DNA from 3 places in the Enterobacter sp. SM3 genome. Region 2 is predicted to be linked to each of the others. Evidence: predicted binding sites of a transcription regulator. Region 2 holds the regulator's gene; each other region holds the start of a gene.

Region 1 (2,266 bases), 1.6 Mb from region 2:
CCAGCTTCATCACCCAGCTTTGCAGGGTGTCAATCGCGGTCAGCACGCGTTCGCCTTTTGGCGCGTCGTCCTTCAGCAACTTCAGCGCCGCTACGCCCAGGAACGCGGCGAAAATAACCACGCTGATGATCGAGGTTGGGCTCGCACCGGTCAGGTCAGCAAACGGGTTCTTCGGAATGAAGGAGAGCACCATCTGCGGCACGGTCAGGTCAGCCACTTTACCCACGTAGTTGGTTTGAATCGCGGTAAGACGCGCCGTTTCAGCGGTACCCTGAACCAGACCTTCTGCGGTCAGGCCAAACAGGTTGGTGACCAGCACACCCACCAGCGCGGCAATCAGCGTGGTGAACAGCAGCGTACCAATGGTCAGGAAACTGATTTTTCCCAGCTGAGTGGCGTTATGCAGGCGGGCCACGGCGCTCAGAATAGAGGCGAACACCAGCGGCATAACGATCATCTGCAGCAGCTGGACATAGCCGTTACCGACGATGTTGAACCACTGAATAGAGTCTTTCAGAACTGGATTATCGGAGCCATAAATTGCCTGTAATGCCAGACCAAATACGACACCCATGGCCAGACCAACCAGCACTTTTTTCGCCAGGCTCCACTGTTTGTGGCGCGCCTGCGCGAGAAGCAATAGCAATACAACGAACACAACGACGTTCGCGATGAGTGGAAAATTCATCCCCGTTCTCCTGATTTATTATTGGGTCGGTTTTTACCGATCCTGTTGGCGGAAGGTTAGCAGAAGTGTGATGTAGCGCTTATATCCAAATGGAATGGGTTATGACAAATGAGATAATTTTGTTGGTTTACTGTTCAATCTGGTGATGAATAAAGCGATTAAACTGAAATTGCAGCGAATTAATCATCTGGGATGACCAGCGAACTGCACTGTTTTCGGGCAAAGTTTGCGGCATCCAGACGGCGTAAGCAAACAGCGCCATGCACAATACGCGCTCAAGCTGGTTTCCTTTCTGCGGGGCGAGGATGGGAAAACGGAAGCGCCAGCGGCAGGGCCAAAGCAGCGGCACGCCCGCAGGCGTCAGCATATCGGCGAGAATATGGCTTAAATAGCCCAGCACCATCCCCTGGATGGCATCGGCGGGGACTATCCAGCTTTCGGGCACCTTTAAATAGAAAAGCGTCAGCAGGCCAAACACGGCCAGCAGGCTGTGCGTAAACCCCCGGTGGCCGAACGCGCGGGCGATGGGTTTCGACACCCACTTCAGGCGTTGCCCGAGGAAGGATTTGGGATGGTCAATGTCGGGCAGCAGGCAGGTCAATACGGCGGAAGGGACAATATGCCACCAGTCCCCCTGTGCCAGCACGGGGGTGAGTTCAGCGTTTCTGGCAAATACCGCGCACGCAATAGAAAAAAGCAGGTGGCCTTCCGCCGTCATGATAAAACCCACAAAACTGTCAATTCATACAGTATAGGGTTTTTATACAGTAGGCGGAAGAGGTGACGGTGTAACTGTTTGTCACAAACCGGAGGAGGGCGTTAACCGCCCTGCAGATGATGCGCCGTGAGTTCTGCAAGTGAATTAAGCTTCACATCGGCAAGCGCAAACCGGGGATCGTGACGGCCTTCTTCAGCGGGCACCACAATGGAGCGCATCCGCGCAGCCTTCGACGCCACCATACCGTTAACGGAATCTTCCAGCGCAACGCAGTTGAGGGGATCCAGGCCGAGCTTCGCGGCACAGTCCAGATAGACCTGCGGGTGTGGCTTGCTGTAAGGCAATTTTTCAGCGGACGCCAGCGCGTCGAAACTGTCGCGCAGTTCAAACATCGTGAGCACTTTTTCCAGCATATGCAGCGGTGAAGCCGAGGCCAGGCCAACCTTCAGCCCCTGGGCTTTACACAGCGCAACGGCCTCGCGTACGCCGGGCAACAGCGGCCTGTTCTCTTCCACCAGAGAAATGGCGCGGCTGATAATGCGTGCGGTCACCTCATCGCGATCGGGACCCACCCACGGCTGTTGGGCAAACCACAGGTCAACCACCATATCGATGCGCAGGCCCAGCGTATCGGGAAGTTCATTACGGCGGCTGATATCCACGCCCAGGCTGGCCATCACATCCAGTTCGGCGCGATCCCAAAGCGGTTCGGAATCGATCAGTAATCCATCCATGTCAAAAATTGCGGCAAGAATTTGGCGCGGTGTCGACATCACAACGTCTCCTTATCCAGGGTGTTCGACAGACGATACGTGCTAAGCACAATCTGCAATTTAGCATATTGCTTTCAAAGATCGGGC
Region 2 (2,266 bases):
GCCACCCCAGCAGAACCAGGTTAGCCAGCGACGCGGGCGCGCTGAGCCAGCGGATTTCAAGGAAACGTCGCGCCTGCGCCAGTACCGCCTCGCTGCCGCCAACAACATGGAGTGCAAGGTCGATCAGAGGCGTACGTAATAAAACGATTAACGCCCCCGCGCCAAGCGCAAGGATCAGCGGCTGCACCAGCGCGCGCGCCAGACGCAGCGGATCTTTTGCGCCATAAGCCTGTGCCGTAAGCCCGGTGGTGCTCATACGCAAAAAGAGCAGCAGCATAAACAGGAAGCTGGTTGCCGTCGCGCCAATCGCCACGCCGCCAAGATAAACAGGCGAATCAAGGTGACCAATAACGGCAGTATCGACCAGACCGAGCAAGGGAACGGTAATATTGGAGAAAATCATCGGCAGAGCAAGACGCCACAATGCCTTATCGGATGCCGTCAGCAGTGACATGAAAAATACCGGGAGTGGAGAATGAAGCAGGCTACAGCGGCGCCATAGCCTGTCAGGAAGAGGTTACAGCCATTCGCCGTTGCGAATGACCCCAACCGCCAGTCCTTCGATAGAGAAGTTGTGTTCGCGGAGATCGACCACAATCGGGGAGAACTCATTGTTTTCAGGCAGTAGCTGAACGGTGTTCCCCTGTTTTTTCAAACGCTTGACGGTGACTTCATCATCAATGCGTGCGACAACCACCTGGCCGTTACGCACATCCTGCGTTTTGTGCACCGCAAGCAGATCGCCGTCAAGAATGCCGATGTCTTTCATCGACATACCGCTGACGCGCAGCAGGAAATCAGCGCTCGGTTTGAACATGGCCGGATCGACCTGGTAGTGGCCTTCAATATGCTGCTGTGCCAGTAAAGGCTCACCGGCAGCAACACGCCCCACCAGCGGAATGCCCGTCTCTTCTTCCACCAGTAGGCGGATACCACGTGACGCGCCTGAAACAATCTCAATCACGCCCTTACGCGCCAGCGCTTTGAGGTGTTCTTCGGCAGCATTCGGAGAACGGAAGCCCAGACGCTGCGCGATTTCCGCACGCGTGGGTGGCATACCCGTCTGGCCGATATGATCCCGGATGAGATCAAACACCTCTTGCTGCCTGGTCGTTAACGCTTTCATTCCGCCCCCTGGGTGTATATACAGTTATGCTGTGAGTATATACAGTCAAAGGCGATTTTGGAACCAAAAACTGCACAAAAAACCAGGGACTTAATTATTCCTCGAGGCTCATCGGAAATGTGACCAAAGCAGCGTGACCCAGGTGATTACGGCAGTGATAATCGCCAGCAACACGGCAGCAGAGCCCATGTCTTTTGCGCGGCCAGAAAGCTCGTGGAAATCTGAACCAATGCGATCAACAACAGCTTCAATAGCGCTATTAAGAATTTCCACTATCATCACCAGAAGCACGGAACCGATAAGAAGTACGCGGGTAATAGCATCAACATCAAGGAAACAGGCGATGATCACCGCGATGATAGCGGCGACGCCCTCCTGGCGAAAGGCGGCTTCGTTGATCCACGCGGCACGGAACCCTTTCCATGAATAGCCGGCGGCTTTGATGATACGCGTTAACCCAGTGGTATTATTGGCCATTAAAAGAACCTTTTATGAAAAAAAGCGTCAGTAACAGGAACTGTAGCGCGTTTCGCTACAGCCTGAAGTATGACGGGTAACAACAGAAATTTTGCGCGCTTTCTGTTATCCTTGCGCCGCAATTGCATTATTAACCAGAGGCTTTACATCGTTTATGTCCGGCTGGCCACGAATTTACTACAAATTACTTAATTTACCATTAAGCATCCTGGTAAAAAGCAAGTCTATCCCAGCGGAACCCGCGCTGGAATTGGGGCTCGATACGTCGCGTCCTATTATGTACGTTTTGCCTTATAACTCGAAGGCAGACTTACTAACGCTTCGCGCCCAGTGTCTGGCGCATGACTTACCTGACCCGCTTGAACCGCTAGAAGTTGACGGCACTTTACTGCCGCGCTACGTGTTCATTCACGGTGGACCGCGCGTGTTTACCTACTACACGCCAAAAGAAGAGTCCATCAAGCTGTTCCATGACTATCTCGACCTGCACCGCAGCAACCCCGATCTGGATGTGCAGATGGTGCCGGTATCGGTGATGTTTGGTCGTCGCCCGGGCCGTGAAAAAGGTGAAGAGAACCCGCCGCTGCGCATGCTTAACGGCATCCAGAAGTTCTTCGCGGTCTCCTGGCTGGGACGCGACAGCTTTGTGCGTTTCTCCCCTTC
Region 3 (2,266 bases), 1.7 Mb from region 2:
CAGGCGGTGCATGACAACCTGCGTAATCTGCAGCTGGACGTGCTGGACGTGGTGAATCTGCGGATCATGTTTAGCGCGCACGGGCCAGCGGAAGGGTCAATTGCTGAACCGCTCTCCACCCTGGCAGCATTACAGCAGCAGGGTCTGGTGCGGCATATTGGCCTGAGCAACGTCACGGCCACCCAGGTCGCGGAAGCGCAGAAGATGGTCCCGGTGGTGTGCGTGCAGAACATGTACAACATTGTGAACCGGGGTGACGATGCGCTGGTGGATCTGCTTGCGCAGCAGGGGATTGCGTATGTGCCGTTCTTCCCGCTGGGCGGCTTTACGCCACTGCAATCTTCCGGGCTGAAGGCCGTCGCGGATTCACTGGGCGCAACGCCAATGCAGGTAGCGCTGGCATGGCTGCTGCAGCGTTCCCCGAATATTTTGCTGATCCCGGGCACCTCGTCCGTGGCGCATCTGCGGCAAAACCTCGCGGCGGCGGATCTGAAGTTACCGCCTGAAGCACTGGAAACGCTGAATTCGCTGTTAGATTAAACGTAATATGCGCAAAGCCTTAAGGGGACTTCCGGCTTTGCGCGCTTAGGCTCCTGTCTGACTTTTCTGCCTGTGGAGCGCTAACGCTTCCGCCACAATCTCTTGCTTACTCTTACGCGTCTCAAAGGCGGTGGTTCTGATGTACTCCATCAGGTCGGGATCGATGCGGGCGCTCAGCATCCTGAGATCGGCCTCCTTTGCCAGACCGCGTGCAACACGCTTGTCTGGATAGTCACGGGCTGGCATGGGAAATATTCTCCAGTAAGTCTTGTTAATTCGTGCCGTAAAATATGCTTTTATCTGACTTTAAAGTCAACATGTAGTTAGTGCATAGTGATGTTATTTTTTATAAGTCATAAACCATATGACTTTTGCATGACTTATGATGTCAGGCCTGTTAACGGCAGGCGATGTTGCTTAATTAAAACCGCTCAAACTTCAACGCGTTTGGGTTCACCTCCGGAAATGACCTTGATCCTTGTCCATAATCCGTAATACTGTATTTATATACAGTATCTGGCGAGAAAGGCATTATGGACACTCTCTTTTCTTATCAACCAAAACAAATCATTGAATTACCTTTATTTTTAGAACGTGTTGCCTGTGGGTTTCCCAGCCCGGCGCAGGATTATGTGGAGGATCGTCTCGATCTTAACCGGCTGGCGGTAAGGCACCCCAGTGCGACCTATTTTATCAAGGTGAGTGGAGACTCCATGATTGGGGCGGGGATCGGCGACGGCGATCTGCTGGTGGTCGATCGTTCGTTAAATGCCGAACATGGGGATATCGTCGTGGCGTCGGTCGCCGGTGAGTTTACGGTGAAAGAGCTACAGACCCGCCCGGCTCTGAGACTTCTGGCGCATAATGCCCGCTATCAGCCGATTACCTTTCAGTCCGAAGAGGAGCTGCAGATCTTCGGCGTCGTCACCCACACCCTCAAAACGCATAAACATGTTCGCGCTGGTTGATGTGAATAGCTTCTACGCCTCCTGCGAGCGGGTATTCCGCCCCGATCTGGAGGGGAAACCCATCGTGGTGGTGTCCAATAACGACGGCTGCATTATTTCACTGTCGCGGGAGGCAAAGCAGTTCGGCATAAAAATGGGGGAGCCGTATTTTAAATTCAAAGAAAAGCTATACCCGTCGCGGGTTTACGTCTTTAGCTCGAACTATGCGCTGTATGCCGATCTCAGCAGTCGGGTCATGCAGACGCTGACCGATCTCGCCCCGGCAATAGAGATTTACTCCATTGATGAGGCGTTCGTGAACGTTTCAGGGGTCAGTCACTGCCTGTCTCTGGAAGCGTTCGGTCACCAGATGCGCACGCAGGTCTTTAAAAATACGGGCTTAACCGTTGGCGTCGGTATTGCCCCGACCAAAACGCTGGCGAAGCTGGCCAACTATGCGGCGAAACGCTGGGCCAGCACGGGCGGCGTGGTCGATCTCTCAGGCCACGAGCGGCAGCGTAAGCTGCTGGCAAAGGTTCCGGTAGAGGAGGTGTGGGGGGTAGGTCGGCGCATCACGAAAAAACTGAACGCGATGGGCATTACCACAGCGCTGGAGCTGGCGGAAGCGTCGTCCTGGGTCATTCGCAAACATTTCAACGTGGTACTGGAACGGACGGCCCGCGAGCTTCGCGGTGAGCCCTGTCTTGATCTGGAAGAGTTCACCCCCACGAAGCAGCAAATTATCTGTAGCCGTTCGTTTGGACACCGTATTACGCAGT

The links. The regulator LexA, encoded in region 2, represses DNA repair genes until DNA is damaged. The targets are predictions, from matches to a motif close to TNCTGTATGTACATACAGNA.
Region 1: GVO84_RS09120 (metal-dependent hydrolase) is a predicted target of LexA. The motif match lies at 1,421-1,440, and genes of this name have one in related genera.
Region 3: umuD (translesion error-prone DNA polymerase V autoproteolytic subunit) is a predicted target of LexA. The motif match lies at 1,036-1,055, and genes of this name have one in related genera.

The regions. Positions count from the first base shown of each region.
Region 1 is NZ_CP099971.1:1,940,736-1,943,001, forward strand. Features, by position in the region: gene GVO84_RS09115 (L-cystine transporter) at 1-688, opposite strand, end outside; gene GVO84_RS09120 (metal-dependent hydrolase) at 816-1,406, opposite strand; gene hxpB (hexitol phosphatase HxpB) at 1,508-2,179, opposite strand.
Region 2 is NZ_CP099971.1:359,055-361,320, reverse strand. Features, by position in the region: gene dinF (MATE family efflux transporter DinF) at 1-454, opposite strand, end outside; gene lexA (transcriptional repressor LexA) at 518-1,126, opposite strand; gene GVO84_RS01555 (diacylglycerol kinase) at 1,235-1,603, opposite strand; gene plsB (glycerol-3-phosphate 1-O-acyltransferase PlsB) at 1,758-2,266, shown strand, end outside.
Region 3 is NZ_CP099971.1:2,099,003-2,101,268, forward strand. Features, by position in the region: gene GVO84_RS09925 (aldo/keto reductase family oxidoreductase) at 1-540, shown strand, start outside; gene GVO84_RS09930 (hypothetical protein) at 586-786, opposite strand; gene umuD (translesion error-prone DNA polymerase V autoproteolytic subunit) at 1,074-1,508, shown strand; gene umuC (translesion error-prone DNA polymerase V subunit UmuC) at 1,492-2,266, shown strand, end outside.